Regions from separate parts of the Sinomonas sp. T428B genome, predicted to be linked through region 2. Evidence: riboswitches for the same ligand, from Rfam matches in the RefSeq annotation. Region 2 holds a riboswitch; the other holds the start of a gene.
The links. Region 2 has a riboswitch for thiamine pyrophosphate ahead of thiC (phosphomethylpyrimidine synthase ThiC). Riboswitches for the same ligand answer to the same signal wherever they lie in the genome.

Region 1 (3,397 bases), 1.2 Mb from region 2:
GGACCCAGCCCGGGACCCAGACGCCCGCGCGTGCGAGCAGCTCGCGGGCGCCGGCGAGGACGTCGTCAGGGGCACCCTGGAGCAGGACGCCGCCCGCGTGGCCCGCCGAGCCGGGGGCGAGGACCACGATCCTGTCGACGCAGTCCTTCCACACGGCCACGCGGTGCTCGACGACGACGAGCGTCGCCCCGCTCGCCGCGGCCGTGCGCACGACGGCGTCGCGCACCTCGAGCACGCCGGCCGGGTCGAGGTTCGCGGTCGGCTCGTCGAGGAGGATGAGCCCCGGGCGCATGGCGAGGATGCCCGCGAGCGCGAGGCGCTGCTTCTGCCCGCCCGAGAGGGCGGCCGTGGGGTGGTCGAGCGGGAGGTGGCCGAGGCCGACGTCGTCCAGGGCGGCGCGCACGCGCTCCCAGATCTCCTCGCGCGGCACGGCGAGGTTCTCGGCGCCGAACGCGACGTCGTCGCCGAGCCGGCCGAGGATCACCTGCGTCTCGGGGTCCTGCTGCATGAGCCCCACGCGACCGCGGCGCTCGCGCGGCGAGCCGCCGTCGACGGCGAGCCTGCCGCCCTCGTGGGCCTCGTCGTCGTCCCCGAGGACACCCGCGAGCGCGTGCAGGAACGTGGACTTGCCCGCGCCCGAGGGCCCGAGCACGAGGACCCGCTCCCCCGGCTCGACGCGCAGGGTCAGGTCCGCGACGGCCGGGGCGTCCCGGCCCGCGTGCTGCCAGGTCCAGCCCTCGGCCCGGACTTCAGCGGGGCGCACGCGGCCGGCGCGCACCTGGCTGGCCGCGCCCCCGCGGGCGCCCGCCGGCGTCACTAGAGGACGGGCTCGGTCGCGGCGCGGCGCGAGGCGAAGCTCGAGAGCGCGCCGGTCTTGGCGAGGCCGCGCGTCGCGAGCCACGAGAGCAGGCCCGCGATCACGGCGCCGGAGACGCACGTGCAGGCGATGTAGGCGAACTTGTCGCCGACCTCGTACGCGATGTTCCAGCCCCACGGGGCGAAGCAGTCGTTGAGGCCCATGGCGAGGCCCGCGCCGACGCCCGCGAGTGCGGCGACGGGGAGCGTGAAGCGGCGGTAGCCGAAGGCGGCGAAGACGGCCTCCGCGCCGAGTCCCTGGACGATCCCGGAGATCAGGACGGTCGTCCCGTACTGCGAGCCCATGAGGAGCTCGCCGGTCGCGGCGACGGTCTCGACGAACAGCGCTGCGCCGGGCTTGCGGATGATGAGCCCGCCGAGCACGGCCGGGAGGACCCAGCCGCCGGAGAGCAGGCCCGCGAGCGGCGCGTAGGTGGCGAGAAGGCCCGCCGAGAGCGGCGGGTAGATGCCGTTGGACCAGGCCCAGAAGAGGACCCCGCCGGCGACGGCGAGGAGGGCGCCGACGACGATGTCGACGACGCGCCAGCGGCGGGTGCCGGTGGCGGGCTTGGCGGTGGTCTTGCTCATGATGGATTCCTCCTGGGTGCAGGAGGGGAAGGCGGTCCCCTGCCGCCCTGAGAAATTCTCGACTCCCTTCGCCGGTACTAGCCGGAGCAGGTTCGAGGGTCTGCGGTAGCCCGCACTCTCAGCGTCCTGCGCCCCCGCCCCGGCCGGCGGCCGGTTGGAGGGCGACGCTCCCCTGTCGTTGTGCAGACGATTCTACCGCCGCCGCGCCGCTGCTTCCCGCCGTGTGACCGGCCTCCGCGGGCGGCCCCGCGCTAGGCTGGCGGGCATGAGCATCCTCATGAAGCTCTTCGGCACGGCCATCAGCATCGGCGCGGGCATCGCCGCGACGAAGCTCATGGACTTCGCCTGGGAGAAGAGCACCGGAAGCAAGCCGCCCAAGGACGCGACGAACCTCGAGGAGAGCCTGCGCGACACGCTCGTGTTCGCGATCGTCTCCGCGGGCGTCGGCGCCGTGATCCAGACCCTCGCCCAGCGGATCACCCAGCGCGCGATCGCCCGGTACCGGAGCACGCCCGAGATCGTCTGACCGGGCCGGGACGGGATCGCGCCGGGGCGCCCGCGCCTCAACGAGCGGGACCGGCGAAATTCTCCCGTGTTGATCCTTATGACAGCACTGGTCACGCAATTCTGTAGAGCTCGTCACATCTCGGGTCCATGCGCGTGACAACCTTCGTAGCGTGGGAGCGTCCACTCCCACGAGAGAAGGAGTCGTCATGCCGCAGCGCCCAGATCCCCTCCCCGTCCCGGACCACATCCACGGGCCGCCGGGCCGTCCTAACGCCTCCCGCCCCAAGCCCTTCCGCCTGAGCACGCTCGGCGCGGACCTGCCCGCGTCCCTCGTCGTCTTCCTCGTCGCGCTCCCGCTCTCCCTCGGGATCGCTGCGGCCTCCGGCGCCCCCGTCATGGCCGGGCTCATCGCCGCCGCGGTCGGCGGGATCGTCGCCGGGAGCCTCGGCGGGTCGATGCTCCAGGTGAGCGGGCCAGCGGCGGGCCTCACCGTCGTCGTCGCGAGCCTCATCGAGCAGTTCGGCTGGCAGGTGACGTGCGCGATCACGGCCGCGGCCGGCGTCGTCCAGCTCCTGCTGGGCCTCTCTCGCGTGGGCCGGGCGGCGCTGGCCGTGTCCCCGGTGGTGGTCAAGGCAATGCTCGCCGGCATCGGCGTGACGATCGTGCTCCAGCAGCTCCACGTCCTGCTCGGCTCCAAGGCCGCCGGCTCCGCGATCGAGAACCTCGCCGCGCTACCGGCCGCGATCACCAACGTCGAGATGCACGCCGCGATGCTCGGCCTCGCCGTCGTGGCGATCCTCCTCGGCTGGAAGCATGTGCCCCGGGGCATCCGCCGCGTCCCCGGCCCGCTCGCCGCCGTCGTCGCCGGGACGGGGCTGTCCGTGGCCTTCGCGCCCGGCGTCGAGCGCATCTCGTTCAGCGGCTCGCTCTTCGACGCCGTCGCCCTGCCGCAGCTGCCCGACGGCACGTGGGGCGCCGCCGCCCTCGCCGTCGTCACGGTCGCGCTCATCGCGAGCATCGAGTCGCTGCTCTCCGCGGTGGCCGTGGACAAGATGCACCGCGGCGCACGCACGGACCTCAACCGCGAGCTCGTGGGCCAGGGGTCCGCGAACCTCGTCTCCGGCCTGATCGGCGGGCTCCCGGTCACGGGCGTGATCGTCCGCAGCGCGACCAACGTCGAGGCCGGCGCCAAGACCCGCGCCTCCGCGGTCCTGCACGGGGTCTGGGTCCTCGTCTTCTCGGTGCTCTTCGCCGGGCTCGTCCAGCTCATCCCGCTGTCCGTGCTCGCGGGGCTCCTCGTCGTGATCGGCGCGAAGCTCATCAACGCCGCGGACATCGCGACGAGCCGCCGCACCGGGGACCTCCCGGTGTACGCCGTGACGCTCGTGGCCGTCGTCGCGCTCAACCTCCTCGAGGGCGTTCTGATCGGCCTCGCGCTCGCCGCGGC
Region 2 (3,397 bases):
GCGCTTCGGCCAGGCGCAGAAGATGATGCGCAAGATGGCCCAGGGCGGCGGCATCCCTGGCATGCCCGGCGTCCCCGGGATGGGCGGCGCCTCGCGCAAGCCGGCCGGGAAGAACGCCAAGAAGAAGGCCAAGTCGGGCAACCCCGCCAAGGCCGCGCAGCAGCTGCGCGAGGCCGAGGCCCGCCGCGCCGCCGGGGCGCAGTCCGCGCCGGGCTCCGCCTTCGGGCAGCAGATGCCGGAGGACTTCGACCCCTCGGCCCTGAACCTGCCCAAGGGCTTCGAGAAGTTCCTCGGCAAGTAGCCTGGCCGCTCCGGCATCCAACCGGGCACGAGAAAGGGGCGCCTCCGCTGGGAGGCGCCCCTTCGCGTTCCTGGCTACTCCGGAGCGCCGACGCTGATGGTCTCCGGCAGGTAGACCTTGCCGCCCTGGGCGAGGAACTCCTCGCTCTTGCGCCGCATGCCCTCGGCGATGCCGACAAGCTGCTCCTGCGCCTCCTTGGACCCGAACTCGTTCCGGATGTCCTGTGAGATGCGCATCGAGCAGAACTTCGGCCCGCACATCGAGCAGAAGTGCGCGGTCTTGGCCGGCTCGGCGGGGAGGGTCTCGTCGTGGAACGCCTCGGCGGTCGCCGGGTCGAGCGAGAGCGAGAACTGGTCCTTCCAGCGGAACTCGAAGCGGGCCTTGGACAGGGCGTCGTCGCGCTCGTGGGCCCCCGGGTGCCCCTTGGCGAGGTCCGCGGCGTGCGCGGCGATCTTGTACGTGATGACGCCGGTCTTCACGTCGTCCTTGTTCGGCAGGCCGAGGTGCTCCTTGGGCGTGACGTAGCACAGCATCGCCGTGCCGTACCGGGCGATCTCCGTCGCGCCGATGGCCGAGGTGATGTGGTCGTAGCCCGGGGCCACGTCCGTCACGAGCGGGCCGAGCGTGTAGAACGGCGCGCCGTCGCACAGCTCCTGCTGCCGCTCGACGTTCTCGCGCACGAGGTGGAACGGGATGTGACCGGGCCCCTCGACCATGACCTGGACGTCGTACTCCCAGGCCCGCTTCGTCAGCTCGGCGAGCGTGTCGAGCTCGGCGAACTGCGCGGCGTCGTTCGCGTCCGCGGTCGAGCCGGGGCGCAGACCGTCGCCGAGCGAGAACGCGACGTCGTACTGGGCGAAGATCTCGCACAGCTCGTCGAAGTGCGTGTAGAGGAAGTTCTCCTCGTGGTGCGCGAGGCACCAGCCCGCCATGATGGACCCGCCGCGCGAGACGATGCCCGTGACGCGGTTCGCCGTGAGCGGGACGTAGCGCAGCAGGACGCCCGCGTGGATCGTCATGTAGTCCACGCCCTGCTCGCACTGCTCGATGACCGTGTCCCGGAAGACCTCCCACGTGAGCTTCGAGGCGTCGCCGTTGACCTTCTCGAGCGCCTGGTAGATGGGCACGGTGCCGATCGGCACGGGGGAGTTGCGGATGATCCACTCGCGGGTCGTGTGGATGTCGTCCCCGGTCGAGAGGTCCATGACCGTGTCCGCGCCCCACTTGGTGGCCCACTGGAGCTTGTCGACCTCCTCGGCGATCGAGGACGTCACGGCCGAGTTGCCGATGTTCGCGTTGATCTTCACGAGGAAGGCCTTGCCGATGATCATCGGCTCGGACTCGGGGTGGTTGATGTTGCTCGGGATGATCGCGCGGCCCGCGGCGACCTCGCTGCGGACCAGCTCGACGTCGCAGTTCTCCCGCAGCGCGACGAAGCGCATCTCTGGGGTGACGACGCCGGCGCGCGCGTAGTGCATCTGGGTCACCCGCCGCCCGGCCTTGGCGCGGCGGGGAACGGGCTTGGCGCCCCGCCACTCGGCGGACGCCGCGCCGCGGCGCAGCGCCGAGCGGCCGTCGTCGAGCAGGTTCCGCTCGCGGCCCTCGTACTCCTCCGTGTCGCCGCGCTCGGCGATCCACGCCGCGCGGTACGGCGGCAGCCCCACGACGGGGTCGCTGCCCGGGCCGGCCGTGCGGTACACGGTCAGCGGCGGGTTGGCCTCGCCGTTGGGGGAGTCGTCGAGCGCGATCTGCGTGACCGGCACCCGGATCCCGTGCTCCGCGTCCTCGAGGAAGGACAGGGAGTGGGCGGGGTGCTGCTCGCTGGAACTGGTTTCGGTGCTCGCAATGCTCATGATGAGCCCTCACTTCCTACGCCGGCATGACCCGGACAGGTTCGACGGTCGCAGGCCGCGCCAGCCTGATCTCAGCCCCTGCGAGGGCACCCGTGTGGACCCGACGAGACTAGCCCGGGCCGGAGCGGGAAGCCAAAGCGGGGCTCTCGTTACGCTGGAGCGCATGAGCCCCATCATCCATCTCACGGGTCCGGTCCTGCCCGCGGTCAGGGACGAGCGCCCCGAGGCCTGGGCGGTCGACGGCCGCATCACCTACGTCCGGCCGGCGGCCGCGCCGGACGCCACGCTCGCCGGCTGGGCCATGCCGGGCCTCGTGGACGCACACTGCCACCTCGGCCTCGTGGCCGGCGGGGCCGCGGACGACGGCGCGACGCTCGCCCAGGCGCGGGCCGAGGCGGCCGCCGGGGTGCTCCTTGTGAGGGACTGCGGGAGCCCGGCGGACACCCGCTGGCTCCAGGCGCGTGACGACGTCCCGCGCCTCCTGCGCGCCGGCCGGCACATCGCGCGCAGCCGCCGCTACCTCCCCGGCCTCGCCCTCGAGGTCGAGCCCGAGGGCCTCGTCGAGGCGGTCCGCAAGGAGGCCCGCGGGGGCGACGGCTGGGTCAAGATCATCGCGGACTGGATCGACCGCCGCGCCGGCGACCTCGCGCCCGCCTTCCCACCCGCCGTCGTGCGCGATGCCGTGGCCGCCGCCCACGCCGAGGGGGCCCGCGTCACCGCCCACACGTTCTCCGAGGATGCGATCGAGACCCTGCTCGACGCCGGCATCAACTGCCTCGAGCACGCCACTGGCCTGCTGCCGCGGCACATCCCGCGCCTCGCGGACGCCGGCGTGCCGATCGTCCCGACGCTCGTGAACATCGGGACGTTCCCCGGGATCGCCGCCCGTGGCGAGGCGAAGTTCCCGCGCTACGCGGCCCACATGCGCGCGCTCTGGGAGGGCCGGTACGAGCGGATCGCCGCAGCGCACGCCGCGGGAGTGCGGGTCTACGCGGGCACCGACGCGGGGAGCGTGATCGCCCACGGCCGCATCGCGGACGAGGTGCTCGAGCTCGCCGCGGCCATCGGGACGGAGGCCGCGCTCGACGCCGCCGCGTGGGGCGCGCGCTCATGGCTCGGGGCGCCCGGCCTCGCCGAGGGCGACCCGGCCGACGTCGTCGTCCTCGCTGCCGATCCGCGACGCGAGCCCGAGACGCTCGCCGCGCCGCTGCACGTGCTCCGGGACGGCGTGCGGATCGCCGGG

Region 1: another riboswitch for thiamine pyrophosphate. It lies ahead of ACUYMY_RS15945 (ECF transporter S component); the one in region 2 lies ahead of thiC (phosphomethylpyrimidine synthase ThiC).

The regions. Positions count from the first base shown of each region.
Region 1 is NZ_JBRAZR010000001.1:3,446,140-3,449,536, forward strand. It holds gene ACUYMY_RS15940 (ABC transporter ATP-binding protein) at 1-817, opposite strand, end outside; gene ACUYMY_RS15945 (ECF transporter S component) at 817-1,443, opposite strand; TPP riboswitch at 1,490-1,627, opposite strand; gene ACUYMY_RS15950 (DUF4235 domain-containing protein) at 1,709-1,969, shown strand; gene ACUYMY_RS15955 (SulP family inorganic anion transporter) at 2,157-3,397, shown strand, end outside.
Region 2 is NZ_JBRAZR010000001.1:2,250,232-2,253,628, reverse strand. It holds gene ffh (signal recognition particle protein) at 1-301, shown strand, start outside; gene thiC (phosphomethylpyrimidine synthase ThiC) at 376-2,154, opposite strand; TPP riboswitch at 2,151-2,258, opposite strand; gene ACUYMY_RS10360 (amidohydrolase family protein) at 2,318-3,397, shown strand, end outside.